Regions from separate parts of the Paenibacillus sp. 2KB_22 genome, predicted to be linked through region 2. Evidence: riboswitches for the same ligand, from Rfam matches in the RefSeq annotation. Region 2 holds a riboswitch; the other holds the start of a gene.
The links. Region 2 has a riboswitch for thiamine pyrophosphate ahead of AB4111_RS26445 (ABC transporter ATP-binding protein). Riboswitches for the same ligand answer to the same signal wherever they lie in the genome.
Positions count from the first base shown of each region.

Region 1 (8,316 bases), on a different contig from region 2:
GTCGAGACACGGCGCAGATATTCCTTTGGATGCTCCCGGAAGATCAACTCATGGTGCGCATCCTGGACAATCCATACATCCGAGTACGGATTGGTCTGGTTGGCGGCGAGCTGTTCTGCAATAGGGTAAGGCGCTTTCTCATCTTCCGTACCATGTATGAAGAAAATCGGGAACGGATAATCTTCCTTTTTCACTTCCTGGTATGGAATCTGTTGCAATCCGGTACCATTCAGAACAGGGAACAACAGCTTCATGATCTCCAGTGTAGGCTGACGCGGGAGATCGATCTGGTTATGAATGTTGTGGTACAGCGTATCCGGCTCAAGCAGGAACGTACTGTCCAGAATCATCGCATCCACTTCTTGTGTAATCAGTCCGGTTTGAAGCGCCGTACCGGCACCCATGGAGAAACCCCAGACTACCAGTTCCTGCGCACCGCGCTGCTTGGCGAACTGGATGGCACCCAGCAATTGCTGTGACTCAGCCTTGCCACCTGTGGCTACAGCTTTGTTCACCTGGGAGGCGAAGCCATAATCGAACATGACGACGTTGAACCCAAGTTGATGGGCATAGTGTGCCAGGTCATACATGGGTACCCATGTTTCTTCACGATTGGCACCATAGCCGTGACTGAAAATAATCGTTTTGCTTGCGGCATTGTCAGCAGGTATATACCATCCTTGCATCGTCCGGCTACCGTCTGCTGCCGGGAACGTGATGTCTTCGTACTTCATGTTCTTGGCCTGCATCGGATTGGAGAAGACAGGCGCTACAGTCGGGTTGGATAATACCCATGCGATGTAACCGTGCAGTGCAATAAAACAAAACAGTAGAAAAAATACAACGGAGAGCAGCAACGCTACGATAATATGTTTGAACCGAATCAGCCTCGGTGATAGGGAAGAGGGCATATCGGACACTTTTGTTTGCAGCGGGGCTTCGCTCTGGGATGTTGGATACATGAATGCCCCTCCTTTGAAGTTCGGTTGAAGATAACAACGACATGAAAAGAGAATTGCGTCTATTTCAGAGCCTGCTTCAGAGCGATATCTTAATGTAATATATCTTTATCGTATGTTCCAATATAGTCAAAGTCAATTGATTGAGGGCATTTGTTACGCAATTGTTATATAGTTCTTAAGATATATGGGTAACATTACCTTAGTGTGTAAATTACAGGGGATTAAGTCTTATAAAAAGGAAAAATTTACACGTTGGCCTATTTCAATTTTGGCTCTTTTTGGTTTACAGATGAGACCGTTTCTCATATAATTTATGTAACCAAGTTTCATGTGATGAAACATGAGGAGGGCATTATGCCATGGAAGATCGTAAGTTAACCGTCCGGGCTGTGGAACGGGCGCTGGATATATTATTATGTTTTACCACACGCAGTGATCTGGGGCTCACCGAGATTGCCAGCCAGATCGGCCTGCACAAAAGTACAGTGCACCGTTTGATGGCTACACTGGAGGATCGAGGGTTCGTAATCCGCGATGCAGCAACAGAGAAGTATCGACTTGGCATCCGAATCTGGGAGCTGTCGGCTCATATGTCTCGCAGTGATGATCCCGCTATTCTGCTGCTGCCTGCGATGGAGCGACTGAGAGATCGATTGGGGGAGACGGTAAGTCTGTACTTGCGTGATGGGAGTGAAAGGATACGGATTCAAGCTGTGCAAAGTGATCAGGCGATTCGCCGAGTCGCTCCCGTTGGTGTTAGACTTCCGCTGTCTGTGGGCGCTTCCAGCAAAGTCTTGATGGCGTTTGCCACGGATGAGGATCGTGAGGAACTGATGAACGGGCCGGAATGGCCGGTGTTTATTGATCCGGCGGTGTATTTGGCGCAAATGGGAGATATCCGGGATAACGGATATGCGACGAGTTATGAGGAGCGTGAGCCGGGAGCTGCCGCGGTATCTGTACCTATTATGGATCGTAGAGGCAATATTGCGGCTGCCCTCTCGGTCTCAGGGCCTGTTAGTCGACTCTCGCAGGAGACATTGCATGAATACGCACCGGTGCTAAAGGAAGCTGCTACGCAGATGGGGCTCATGCTATCCTGATGTTGATGTAAGGTTTTTCTCCAATTGAGTTGGTGTTCTGGAATATAAAGGTTGTTTTTATGTTCCGGTTGCGCTACTCTGTAATGGACGGCCCAGCGGGGCCAGCTTTATTGAATATGAACGGCGGCTTATGTATGCCGCAACTTTTAACGTTACTGGGGGAGTCCGAATTGTCCGGACTGAGACGGAATCGCATGAGATTCCGGACCCTTAGCACCTGATCTGGATCATACCAGCGTAGGGAAGTAATCGGCGATATGACCACAACCACCACATGTGTGACTCTTGCAGAACTCCGTTATGGAGCTGCAACCAGGAGCATTATTGGTGATGGACATTAAAGTCGGTTCCTTAGGGGACTGGCTTTTTTTATATACAGTGAACGGGCGAGATAATACACATTCCATGGACTGCTTTTTCAATAACCTGCGAAAGTGGGCTTGGATGAAGAGAGATGCTATCACAGGTTCATGATCTGTGGTACCCTCCGTTCTGTCGTTAACTGTACATGAATAATGTCTCCGCTGGTCTGGTAAAGGATCGCTCTTTCTTCTCTGCGCTCTGCATGATTTGGGATAGGTGTGTAAGCGAGCAATGATGCTACCAACCAAACCAAGCGAACGAACACGGAGGAGGAGACGAGTAAACATGAGTATTGGAAATCAAACGGGACAACAAGCGATGGAACAGGAACATAACGGTCAGCAGGTGGAAAAAGAAACAGGAGCGGCCGGACGGGTTCAGCCCTTTCCGGGCAGCCGCAAAGTCTACATTCAGGGCTCACGGTCGGACATTGCTGTACCGGAACGTGAGATAGCCCTTCATGACACGAATACTCCCCAAGGGGTGGAGCATAACGAACCGCTGCGTGTCTACGATACGAGCGGCCCCATGACCGATCCCGCATTTCATGCGGATATCCGTGCAGGTCTGCCAGCCCTGCGCACCCGTTGGATCACAGAGCGCGGCGATGTTGAAGCTTATCAGGGCCGTACGGTTAAACCGGAGGATAACGGACTAAAACCCGACGGAAAGAGAGCCAGCACCGAAGAGTACCCTGGATTACGTGGCAAACCACTGCGGGCACAGCCAGGACGCTGTGTGACCCAGATGCATTACGCGAGGCAGGGAGTCATTACATCAGAGATGGAGTTCGCCGCCATTCGTGAGGGCGTGGAACCGGAATTTGTACGGCAGGAGCTGGCGAGTGGACGGGCGATTCTGCCATCCAACATCAATCATCCAGAGAGTGAGCCAATGTTGATCGGTCGTCATTTTCACGTGAAGATCAATGCCAACATTGGTAATTCTGCCGTATCCTCTTCCATCGAGGAAGAGGTCGAGAAGATGACTTGGGCGGTACGCTGGGGATCGGATACCGTGATGGATCTGTCCACAGGTAAAAACATTCATACTACCCGGGAATGGATCATCCGCAATTCACCTGTGCCGATTGGCACGGTGCCGCTGTATCAGGCGCTGGAGAAGGTGAATGGCGAGGCTGAAGCGCTGACCTGGGAATTATACCGTGACACGCTCATTGAGCAGGCAGAGCAGGGCGTGGACTACTTTACGATTCATGCAGGCGTGCTGCTGCGTTATATCCCAATGACCGCCAAGCGCATGACAGGCATTGTGTCCCGGGGCGGTTCCATTATGGCAGCATGGTGCCTGGCACATCATCAGGAGAATTTTTTGTACACTCATTTTGAAGAAATCTGCGAGATTATGAAAAGGTATGATGTGGCGTTCTCGCTGGGAGATGGACTACGTCCAGGCAGTATCTACGATGCCAATGACGAAGCACAGATGGCGGAACTGGCTACGCTCGGGGAACTGACGCAGATCGCGTGGAAGCATGATGTGCAGGTAATGATCGAAGGCCCGGGTCATGTACCGATGCACAAGATCAAAGAGAATGTGGACCTACAGATGGAGATATGCCAAGAGGCACCGTTCTACACACTTGGGCCGCTAACGACCGATATTGCCCCGGGATACGATCATATTACGTCCGCCATTGGTGCGGCTATGATTGGCTGGTTTGGCACGTCCATGCTCTGTTACGTCACGCCAAAAGAACATCTGGGCCTGCCCAACAAGGATGATGTACGGGAAGGGGTTATTGCCTACAAGATTGCAGCTCATGCTGCCGATCTGGCGAAAGGTCATCCGCGTGCTCAGCGCCGGGATGATGCATTGTCCAAGGCGCGCTTCGAGTTCCGCTGGAGAGACCAGTTCAACCTGTCACTGGACCCGGAACGGGCTTTATCCTACCATGATGAGACGCTGCCGGCAGAAGGAGCCAAAGAAGCTCATTTCTGCTCGATGTGCGGACCAAAGTTCTGCAGCATGCGCATTACGCAGGACATTCGTGCCTTTGCGGCAGATAAAGGATTGTCCGAGAATGAGGCTGTAGCAGCGGGCATGCAGGAAAAGGCTGAGGAATATCGGACACGGTCCTAGGCGCTGGTTCAGCTTAACCTTGGCAGTCTGACATCGTTTGAAGGGGAGAATACTGCTATCATGTCGTATTTTTCTCTTATTGATCAGCTTCATAATACTTTTTATCAGTATTATGGTTGATTGTCTAGCAGATGTTTAATAAAATGAATGTAAGTAAACACCAATAAGAGTAGCCAGGCCAATGGCTACTCCTGCACAGCATTTGCGGTGGGTATTCCTCCGAGTGCAGCAAGTTCAGATGAAGTGACCCGTCAGGCCGTCAACCTGTGGCGGGTCACTTCTTTTTACGATCGATGTATGTCAGGAGCGCAATAATTAACATCGCGAACACGATTACGTCGTTAAAAGAGAAGTTCATAGGATCACCTCCCACTGGAGGCAAGCCTATTTCCCACCACAAATTGGCTGTACAAAGTGATTATACCATTTGAAATGCTCTTGTTCGAGAGCATTTTTATTTTGCAAAGGAGCCTACATACTGGTTTTCACATGTTTTTAGTGATTGTAATATGTCACTCCAAATCAGCTACTACTGTCGAGCCACGCCCAAATTCCTCTCCAAATACGCCGCAAGCAATGCCAGCGGACTATGGATCGCAATGCCCGTGTCTGCTGTAACCTGAGCAGCTGCGGGAGCCATAGACAGTTGGGCTGCCACTACCGCTTTACCCGGATACTGCTCAGCAATCTGCTGTAATCCCTCACGTACCGCTTCGAGATACCCTTGCTGATCTCCACGCATAATCAACTCAAACGTCCCAGGGATACACACAGCTTCCGTCTGAGATGCCTTGGCAACGTGTGGCTGCCCATTCTCATCCGCTTGCTGTAACGCCTGATTCACCCGTGCCATCGTTCCTTCAATGGTTGCCGGGTTGGTGAACACGATGATGTAATCTCCCGGTACTCGCCGCATCTCCTGCAATAGCGGATCATCTATGCCGATCACAGGCACAGGAACCTGTGTGGATTCCTGCTCCAGTACTGTCGCAAACAGGGTACACGTGACCAGAATGGCATCGGCATGACACTCGGCGATCCATCGGAGCGTCTGGGCTACTTTCTCGTGGATGAAGACATCGGAAAAGTCAGCGTCATGTTTAAGACGATCCAGACCTGGATCGACGTAATGGACCAATTCAACTTCATAAGCAGCAAGCGTCTCTTCAATTAAAGCGATGTTGGAATAATGAGCGTGAAAACAACCGATGGTGATCATGTGCTAAATCCCCTTTTCCAGTTCGTATGTGTCATGGATCTCATAGATATTTAAACCATTATAGAAACATGTCTGAGAACTGTACAGTTGTTCGCTGCTCAACGCCAATAACCGCCCTCCCGCCAAGCTGCGGAAAGACGGTTCATAACCGGACTGGCAATCGTCCGGCTTTCATTTTATCTAAGGGAAGGAGAAGCATTTTTCTTCGCCATTTTTTGCTGTAAAATTTCATGAAAGGATAGACCTTGAGTGTTCTCATTCTCCTTTTTAGGAGCAGTGGTCGCCGTGTTGCGCGGATATTGGTGATGGTACGGGATCATTTGCTGAATAGGCATTTGGATCATCTTGGTTCCTCCTTTGAAACATTTTTTTGAATTATGTATTTCGACTGGTTACCATGCCAGGTGCGCATATAGGTACATGTGACTTGTTAGACGAAATAGAAGAGTTTAAGGCGTAATTCCAATTGGATTGTAGTGATTTTACCCCGTATTCGGGAGATGTAAACGGTTTTAGGGAAATTCAGGAGTAAAGGACCTGATTTGAAAGGTTTTGTGTGGGAGGATAGCAATGGTTGTTATGTGAATAGTCCCAATTTTAAGGAAGTCAATGGTACCCGCTTATGAGGCATATTGTCTGGTTGAATAGGTAGGTTACATGCTAACTAACTTGGTACTATAGACGGTTGTATCATGGGATGAACATCAAAAAAACTGCCGATCGAACTCGGCAGCTTGCATGATATACAGAAGGATGCGATGAAACTTTAATCCTGTCTGAGGTGGTATAGTCTTGGCTTTATCTACTTTGACGAACAGCGATGTATATGTCCACTTGTACACTTTCGGGATTCAGGCTGCGTTCATCATACAATTCAAAATCCCCGGTGAACGTACGATCACTTTGTTTGTCCCATGCCCACACGGCTCCCCATGCTTCGCCAACTACCTCTGCCATTGGCCCTTTTCTGGAAGTGAATACGGCGTAAGTTGCAGGCGGGAGCAGAGTGTCGTCCAATCCTTCAGGTAATGATTCCTCTGAACTGACCTCATGCCCTACCAGTATGGTGTACTCTCCGGTTATGCCATCGGTGTAATCTGTGTAACAGCCATAGCGGGCAGCTTCGGGTGCAGGGAGGTGCTCTGAGGCAAAATAATTGTTCCAGAGTCCCTGAATACAGCCTTTGCCACTAATCTCAATGGCATTGGTTGTGCGGGCGGATATGCCGGCCAGACGTTTGCCTGGGAGTGTGACATAACGAACGGGCTGGGCAGATAACGATTGAGTTGTTGTAACCTGACCCGGTATAGCAGAAGTGGCAGAGTTTTCAGCTGGAGATACTTCGTGTTGATCCGTTGTATTCGTGCGCCAACGTTTCAAAAAAGGAAGCTGATTACGCAGCATCGAACGAGCGGATTCCTCATCCATGCCCTCGTCCTTCAGAATGGCGGTGCACATCTCCGTCATGCCTTCGATTGAAATACCGGGCTGCGCGAACTTCCCATCCTTGTAACAATAGATACAGTACTCACGGGTTGTGCCTCCATCTGCCTCCGTTCCGAATTGGGCAGGGGTGGTGAGTGGCATGCCGCAGCTTTGACATACAGTAACGTTCATCTTTTATTCCTCCTTGGGTATATATGCAACTTCAACCTGAACATATTTGAAGTATACGGGGAGGAACTGGACAGCTGTCTGTCAGGTTTGAGCGGAGGTTTTATAATTTTGAACAATTTGTTCGGCTATACGGCACACATTATCCCGAATATGCAAGGGTTCCAACACCTCAACATCCGCCCCAAAGCCCAAGATGAAGCCGTACAGCCAGTTATCTTCTGGAAAAGCGACCTGGCTGATATAATAGCCGTTCCCGTCAGGCAATACATTTTCAATACCGAACCATTCCTCCGCAAGATGATGGATACGGGCATGGAATCTCAGGGTAATCCCAATCTGGTTGTCTGGCCGGCTCCATTCCTGCTGCCACGGCCGGTCTTGAAGGTTGATGGATTTTCGTTCAAAGTGCTCTGTAGCAAGAGAGACGTCTTTCATACGAACCAGCTTGAACATGCGGAATTCATTTCGTTCATGGCAAAAAGCATACAGATACCACGCGTGCCTCTTCAGTACAAGCGTGTGGGGTTCAACCGTACGATAGGTCTGTGCGCCTTCGGCGCTGCAATAGGCGAAATAAATGCATTGAAGCTGATCGATTCCCTGATCAATAACTTTTAATTTCTGTTGCAGCGCTTCAGGGTGCGTCCACGTTGAATGATCCACGATGAATCGGTGCGTGCTGGCTTGAAAATCTTCATTTTTGGCTTCCGGAACGATACTACTTAGCTTCTCCACCAGCAGTTCACGTGCAGCATTTGTATGTGAGGTGGATATACTGCGCAGGGCGGTGACGATGGAAACAAGATCCTTGTCGGTTAACAGATTGCGATCCAGACGATACCCTTCCGCCAGACCGATGCCTCCGCTTGCTCCCTGATAGGTCACGACGGGAATCCCGGCTTGTCCCAATGTGTCGATATCCCGATAGATCGTCCGGATGGAAACTTCA
Region 1 is NZ_JBFRHG010000010.1:50,619-58,934, forward strand. Features, by position in the region: gene AB4111_RS29320 (alpha/beta hydrolase) at 1-962, opposite strand, end outside; gene AB4111_RS29325 (IclR family transcriptional regulator) at 1,322-2,065, shown strand; TPP riboswitch at 2,213-2,326, shown strand; gene thiC (phosphomethylpyrimidine synthase ThiC) at 2,747-4,531, shown strand; gene AB4111_RS29335 (aspartate/glutamate racemase family protein) at 5,061-5,750, opposite strand; gene AB4111_RS29340 (hypothetical protein) at 5,927-6,094, opposite strand; gene AB4111_RS29345 (zinc ribbon domain-containing protein) at 6,549-7,367, opposite strand; gene AB4111_RS29350 (helix-turn-helix transcriptional regulator) at 7,449-8,316, opposite strand, start outside.
Region 1: it holds a riboswitch for thiamine pyrophosphate, as region 2 does, so the genes downstream of both, thiC (phosphomethylpyrimidine synthase ThiC) here and AB4111_RS26445 (ABC transporter ATP-binding protein) in region 2, are expected to answer to the same signal.

Region 2 (8,316 bases):
GAGTTGTTGCAGCCAATATTTTGCCCCGTCCCGCTCAGGTACTGGAGGCCTTCATTCGTTTGCTTCGAAACGGTGAGTTATTGAACAATATCAGTATTAGCGCCAAGCGGGCTTTGGGAGGATTCCTCATTGGTGGGGGGCTGGGTTTCCTGCTGGGGGTACTGAACGGCATCTCCTCCCTTGCGGAAAAGATCGCCGATTCCTCGGTGCAGATGATCCGCAATATTCCACATCTGTCCTTGATCCCCCTCGTTATTGTGTGGTTCGGAATCGGAGAAGAAGCCAAATTATTTCTCGTTTCCCTGGGGGTGTTCTTTCCGGTATATCTGAATACGTTCCACGGCATACGTTCGGTCGATCCCGGTCTGATTGAAATGGGCAAAGTATATGGCCTCAGCCGTTGGTCCCTTTATAAGGACATTATCCTGCCTGGTGCATTGCCTTCCATTCTGGTGGGCATTCGCTATGCACTTGGCATCATGTGGCTGACACTCATCGTAGCCGAGACGGTTGCGGCGGATGCCGGGATTGGATACATGGCGATGAACGCGCGGGAATTCATGCAAATGGACGTAATTGTCTTAAGCATTCTGCTATATGCCCTGCTGGGCAAGCTGTCCGATACCATCGCCAAATGGCTGGAACGGCGCTGGCTGCGCTGGAACCCAGCTATATCCCGCAAGTAAAGCCAAAGGAGCGTGAATGAATCCATGAGCACAAGTCAGATCAGCCCCTTTCTTCAAGTGGATGGGGTACAGAAATCATATGATCAGCGCACGATTCTATCCGACATCAACGTCAGTGTAAGAAAAGGGGAGTTTGTAGCTATCGTTGGACGAAGCGGCTGTGGCAAAAGTACGCTGTTACGTCTGATCGCCGGGCTGGAACCCCCCTCTTCCGGAAGCATTATGCTGGGTAACAGAAAGCTTGGCACTACAGCACCTGAGACACGATTTCTGTTTCAGGAAGCCCGGCTGCTGCCTTGGAAATCCGTGCTCGACAATGTACGGCTGGGCATCCCCGACAAGAACAAGGAGGATGCACGCCAGTCGCTTCGCAATGTAGGACTTGAAGAGCGTGAAGGTGACTGGCCAGGAGTATTATCAGGCGGGCAAAAACAACGTGTCGCCTTGGCACGGGCACTCGCGAGTCATCCGCGATTATTGCTGCTGGATGAACCGCTCGGTGCATTGGATGCATTGACCCGTATTGAGATGCAGCGTTTAATCGAACGCTTGTGGGTAGAAGAAGGTCTGACTGTCATTCTGGTCACGCATGATGTCAGTGAGGCGGTGGCGCTGGCTGACAGGGTGCTGTTAATTGAGGACGGTCATATAACGATGGATACCCGAATTACGCTGGAGCGGCCACGCGTTCGGGACAGCGGGTTTGCTCATTTTGAAAATCTGATTCTGAATCGGTTGTTGACTCCTCCACAAGAAACAGCACAGCAGATTGCCCAGAAACAGATATCATTCTCGATCTAATTCTATTGGAAAGAAGGTATGATCATGCAATCCCTTTCACCTGTTCCCTCTCCTCCTGTCAAAGACCTGTTAAATCAAATTCCAGCCTATACACCTGCCAAATCCATGGAACAGATTCGGCGGGAGCTGGGACTGGAAAGTGTAGATCGACTCGCAGCGAACGAGAATCCGTTTGGATCTTCTCCCCTGGCAGCGGAAGCGGTCAGATCGCTCGGCTCCGATCTTTTGGCACAATACCCCGACGGTTCCAGCCAACTGCTGCGTGATAAGCTTGCGGAGCGGCTGGGTGTGCGTACCTCCCAACTGGTATTTGGCAGTGGATCATTCGAGCTCCTGACCCTGACCGCCCAAGCATATCTTAATCCCGGCGAGGAATCACTCATTCCGGTCCCCTCCTTTAATTGGTATAAGGGTGCTACGCTACTGGCAGGCGGGGTCATACATGAAGTACCTTTGGTCAACCATTCGCTGGACCTGGAGGAATTCCGGCAACGGATTAATGCTTCTACCCGAATTATTTGGCTGTGCAATCCGAATAATCCGACCGGAACCATTTTCACGGCAGATGCCCTGCTGGGTTTACTCGAACACGTTCCTTCCCATGTCGTGGTTGTCCTGGACGAAGCGTATTATGAATTCGCGGAAAGTGAAGATTATCCGGATACGGTTAAGCTGCTGGAGCAGTACAATAATCTGATTATTTTACGGACCTTCTCCAAAATATATGGACTTGCCGGCCTACGAATCGGATATGGCATCGGGAATGAAAGCATCATTGAAGGCATTAACCGGGTCAAGCTGCCCATAAGTCTGACAGCCACATCCCAAGCCGCTGCTTCGGCCAGTCTGGACGATCATGAATTTGTCTCTCATTGCCTGGATTACAATCGTCAGGGACGGGAAACGTTAATGCAAACCTTTGATCAGTGGAAATTACCCTATATCCCTTCCGAAACGAATTTCATCATGGTTGATCTGTTGCAGGATAGTGGCCCGATTACCCAAGAATTGTTGAACAGAGGCATCTCTGTCCGCGGCGGTACCGAATTCGGTATGCCTACCTGGCTTCGGATTACGATTGGCACGCCTGAGCAGATTGTCCGTCTGATCGGTCAGCTTGATTCGCTGTTACATTCAAGCGGTTAGAATCCTGGGTTACTTTTCTAACTTACAGTACTCACATTCTTTCCGAGCGCCCCCTTTACATTCCACTTGCATGTGATATATGCTGAACACACAACTGCATATCTTGAACATTGCACTAGGGGAGCCTTACGGCTGAGACGAATCGAATGATTCGGACCCTTTGAACCTGATCTGGATCATACCAGCGGAGGGAAGTGGAGCGGCCTTTCAGTAAGCGGATTTTTTCATGTTGATGATGAAATTTAATGTGAATTGAACTTACAGACCCACTCATTTCTCCGGAAATGGGTGGGTCTTTTTCGCGTTCTGCGGGCAGATCAGAAGAGTGTAATTAAAGATCCCGCAGTTTGAAGTTGAATTTGGAATAACAAGGGGGAACAGAACGAGATGGATAATAACATAACCATTCACAACATGAGCTACGCTTTCCCGGGAAAAAGGGATTCCCCCGTGCTCTCCAATGTGTCGATGCGTGTAGCCAACGGCGAATTCGTCTCGCTCATCGGCTCTAGCGGCTCCGGTAAAAGCACCCTTTTCAAGCTGCTGGCAGGCCTGCTTGAGCCAACCCATGGAACCATAGAAATTCCTTGGGTCTCTGAAGGAAAGCGACTGGGGCAGGTGGCCTACATGCCACAAAAGGACCTCCTGTTATCCTGGCGAACCGTCATGGAGAATTGCATGCTCCCTGCTGAACTTGCTCCAGAGCGGCAGGATAAGGGAAGAATTCGAGCGGATATTCTGGCAGGGCTCGACAGATTTGGCTTATCCGGCTACGCGCATGCTTACCCGGACGAGCTGTCGGGTGGCATGCGCCAGCGTGTCGCGCTGCTTCGTACTTTGCTGACAGGTGGCCAACTCATGCTGCTGGATGAACCATTCGGCGCACTCGATGCCTTAACCAAGCGGGAGATGCATCGCTGGCTGCTGGAGCTCTGGGAAGGCCTGGGCAAAACCGTGTTGTTTATTACGCATGACATTGAAGAGGCCCTGCTGCTCAGTGATCGGATTATCCTGTTAACTCCGGGGCGCCAAGGCCAACAGCTACAGGATTTGATGGTACCTTTGCCACGTCCAAGACATTCGGACATGATCTACGAACCGGCGCTCGTTCAGATGAGACGACGACTGGAGGAACAATTGCATGCGAGAAGGTAACTTGGGAGACTGCATGAAGGATAACGTAAGGCGTTGGCTTGCCCGTTATGGTCTGTTTCTTTGGCTCATGCTCTTGCTGCTTGTCTTCTGGGAGTGGATTGTGCGTATGGGATGGGTGCCCTCCTTCATCATTCCAGCCCCAACGGCGATTGCCAGCTCCCTGTATGAGCATCGCTACCTCCTGCTGGCTACACATCTGCCTGCTACCTTGATGGAGGTTGTCGTTGGTTTTGGCTTGTCCATTGGTGCCGGAATTGCACTTGCAACTGGTATGCATATGAATCGGTCGACTGAAAAAGCGTTATATCCCTTCATCGTAATCAGTCAGACGATCCCGCTGATTGCCCTGTCCCCCGTCTTCATCCTATGGTTTGGCTACACGCTGTGGAGCAAAGTCGCGGTGGTATTCCTAATCGCATTCTTCCCCATTGTGGTGAGTACCTACGATGGCCTTCGCCAAGGCGATCCAGAGCAGCGTGAACTGCTGCTCACCATGGGTGCCAGCAAGTGGGATATTTTTTGCAAACTCCAGGTTCCACTTGCACTTCCCTCTTTTTTCTCGGGGCTAAAGTTGTCTGTGGTGTACTGCGTGGTTGGTGCAACGATTGGCGAATGGCTCGGTGGCAGCAAAGGTCTCGGATACTTCAGCCGCCGCATGTCCAGCAACATGAACACGGACGCGATGTTCGCCGCTATTGTGCTGTTATCCCTGCTCGGGATCGTTTTGTTTGTATTAATTGCCTGGCTGGAGAAACGGTTTGGCACACGCCGTCATGGAGGCAAAAGAAAGACCGGATAATCTTCGAGAGTGAACCCGATTTAATGATAGGAAGTATGATTTCCAAACACTTTTTTCACATATCAGCAGTTATGTTTCAGTCATCACGTTGTCCGTTAACATCCTGCTGTTCATTTCCTACAAACCTTAACCAATGAAATGAGGAACTTCCATTATGAATAACAAACGCATATACTCCCTGCTCCCTATGATGCTCATAATCCTGTTGCTGATTGTTAGCGGATGCAGCCCCGCGGGCACCAGCCAAAATACGCCAACAACAGATTCCGCAACCAACGCACAGCAAACAGATCCGTCTACAACAGAACCAGCATCAGACACCAAAGATAAACTGTCCATCATGCTCGACTGGTACCCGAATGCAGTACATTCCTTCATCTACGTTGCTCAGGAAAAAGGGTACTTTGCAGACCAAGGTCTGGATGTCGAAATTCAGATGCCAGCGGATACTAATGATTCACTCAAACTTGTTGCTGCCGGTAAAATTGATCTGGCCCTAAGCTACCAGCCCCAAATTTTGCTCGCGCGTGGCGAGAACATTCCTGTACGTTCGATTGCTGCTGTTGTTCGGCACCCGCTTGTTCATCTGTTGACCGAAGCCAATGGCAACGTGAGTTCACCCAAAGATCTTGACGGAAAAACTGTCGGTTATTCTTCGATTCCGCTGTATGAAGCGATGGTACGTACGATGATTAGCCACGATGGTGGCAACCCGGATAACATGAATCTGGTCGATGTTGGATTCGATCTGATTCCTTCCCTGGCTTCCGGACAGGCGGATGCGATTATGGGTGGTTTTATTAACCATGAACAATTGATTTTGGAGAAAGAAGGCCATGCCATGAAATCCATTAACCCTGTCGACTATGGCGTACCTGATTATTATGAATTGGTCCTGACCGCAAGTGAAGCTGGCATTCAAGCAAAAAAACAACAGCTTACCCGGTTCGTCAAAGCGATTCAGGAAGGACAAAAATATGTGACTGAGCATCCACAGGAAGCCTTGAATATTCTGCTGGCTCATGAGAATGAAACGTCTCCGCTTGACCCGGAGATCGAAACCAAAAGCCTGGCTATTCTACTGCCACTTATGAATGAAGACGGTCAGAAGTTTGGTCGGCAGGAAATGGAGTCGTGGGAGAATGTACGTGCATGGCTCGTTACAACTGAATTGATTCCGGATTCGGTGAAAGCCGAGGATGCGTTTATTAATCTGCAAGGAGAGTAAGTAAAGTAGAGCAACGTGAATGAAGCGAAAGTGACTAAAAGAAAGGGATCGGAAACTAAGAGGAATGAAAGAAAAGTTAGCAAGACCGTTGCGTTAGGGGCATCAAGGTTTGCGAGATGTAAAAGGTTTCCGAAAGGGAATTAGCTGGAGCAAGCTTTGGAGCATCAGAATTTTTAGCAATCCTAAGTGGCTTGATGTGAATTAGGGAGCTTGTTGGTATGCATTTGGGTGGCATGATATGTGTTTGGATGACATGATATGCAATCAGGTACCTTGTATGCGTTTGGATGGCATGGTATGCGATCGAGTACCTTGTATGCGTTTGGTTGACATGGTATGCGATCGAGTACCTTGTATACGTTTGGGCGGCTTGGTGCTATGCATTTGGTCATGTACATTAGCGCACATCTTCAATTCTACCGTGAGCTGAACACCTTAATGTGTTCAGAGTAGAGCATGCGGCGAGCGCTAACGAATCTGAGACGTCTTATTCAAGGATTTAAAGCAGTCTCAGAAATCTAAGGAATCTGAGACACGCTATATCAGAATAAACAGCCGTTTGCAGCGTTTTAATCAAGGAATTCTGGGAAATAACGTGTCTGACGTTCCTTACATTTCAAAAGTAGGATTTGACCGCCAAATAAGATGTCCTGGGTTCTTTAGAAACACCGTCTGACCATGCGCAAGGAATTCGCCAAAAGAGCTGCCAGCTTGGTCTTGGTGTGATGTTGGTGTTGGTCTTTATGACTCTATTTGGACGCTTACGTCCATCACCGTATCGCTTGCCTGAGTTTGGAAACAGGCCCTGGCTCCACTTTCTTTATTATGTATTTTGTACTGTTTCGTTTTAATATTGTTGCTTTTTTGTACATCAGCGTTTCTATCTATGCATGCAACCTTTAGCTGTTTCAATCAAGGACAGACATAGTGCAAGAAGATTCAGTTTATCTATATTCAGTTACAAAAATTCATTTTAGTGAGTTTATGAAATTGATTTATTTTTACGTTTCTATTTTACCGCTGCTTTCATACCTCTTGTTGTCATTACACTCTGCGCCATACTCAGGCAAGGAGACTCATATCCTATTATTCTGCTGAGTGACCCAACATATCGGAATTCTGTCGGTGGGGTTACTCAAAACAAGGAGGAAATTATATGTCTTATCTGGAACGTGTTCGTGCGCAAAATCCGCTGGTACACAATATTACCAACCTTGTCGTTGCTCCCTTCACAGCCAATGGTTTGCTTGCACTTGGTGCGTCCCCTTTTATGGCCTATGCTCATGAAGAGGTCGCTGATGTCGCCAAAATGTCAGGCGCCGTGGTACTCAACATTGGGACACTGGATGACAAAGTTGTTCAGGCGATACGACTTGCAGGCCAATCTGCTAATGCGCATCATGTGCCTGTGGTGCTTGATCCCGTCGGTGCAGGCGCAACTGCCTATCGTACAGAAACCGTTCAGATGCTCGTTCGTGAGCTTCGTCTCACGGTACTGCGAGGCAATGTAGCGGAAGTCGCCAATGTCATTGGTGAAAGCTGGAGTATCAAAGGTGTCGATGCAGGATCAGGTGAAGGTGACCGGATTGGAATTGCGGAGCGGGCAGCACAACATCTTGGCTGTGTCGTGGTCATCACGGGAAAAGAAGATATCATTACCGATGGACAATCCACATTCCTCACAAGTAATGGTCATGCCTTGCTCACTCAGGTCACGGGTGCTGGCTGTCTGCTCAGTTCGGTGATTGGTGCTTTTACTGCCATCGCGGTATCGGAAGCCGATCTTCTGGACAGTGTTGTTGAAGCACTCACTTTTTATGGCGTAGCAGCTGAACTCGCGGCAGAGCACACAGCTCATCAGGGGCCGGGCAGCTTCCAGATTGAATTGTTGAATCAACTGGCACAAGTAACACCAGACCTCTTGGCAGAACGCGCACAAGTCCTTCAGATCCGTGGAGGTGCAATATGAGCATTGCTCAAGCGCTAACCATTGCAGGTTCTGATAACGGGGGCGGTGCAGGAATTCAGGCCGATCTGAAAACGTTCCAGGAGCTTGGGGTATACGGCATGACGGTTATCACGGCTATAGCTGCCCAAAATACAACAGGTGTACAGGGTGTCTTTCCCATCCCTTACGATGGCATTGCCCAGCAATTGGACTCAACCGGAGAAGACTTTCAGCCAATCGCGGCGAAGACCGGTATGCTCTATAGTGCCGAGATTATTCGACTAGTCGCTGAGAAGTGGCAGCAATACCGTTGGTCTAATCTGGTCATCGATCCCGTGATGGTCGCCAAAGGCGGCGCCCCCCTGCTCCAGCAGGAAGCTGTACAGGCGCTGGTTACAGAGCTGCTGCCCCATGCCCTAATCACAACGCCTAATATTCCGGAAGCGGAACTACTTACCGGAATGTCCATCACGAATCTCAGTCAGCGGGAAGAGGCTGCGAGACGGATTGTACAGATGGGCTCAACGTATGCTTTGGTCAAAGGTGGTCATGA
Region 2 is NZ_JBFRHG010000006.1:240,822-249,137, forward strand. Features, by position in the region: gene AB4111_RS26430 (ABC transporter permease subunit) at 1-686, shown strand, start outside; gene AB4111_RS26435 (ATP-binding cassette domain-containing protein) at 711-1,487, shown strand; gene hisC (histidinol-phosphate transaminase) at 1,512-2,633, shown strand; TPP riboswitch at 2,741-2,843, shown strand; gene AB4111_RS26445 (ABC transporter ATP-binding protein) at 3,021-3,788, shown strand; gene AB4111_RS26450 (ABC transporter permease) at 3,775-4,587, shown strand; gene AB4111_RS26455 (ABC transporter substrate-binding protein) at 4,742-5,815, shown strand; gene thiM (hydroxyethylthiazole kinase) at 6,972-7,784, shown strand; gene thiD (bifunctional hydroxymethylpyrimidine kinase/phosphomethylpyrimidine kinase) at 7,781-8,316, shown strand, end outside.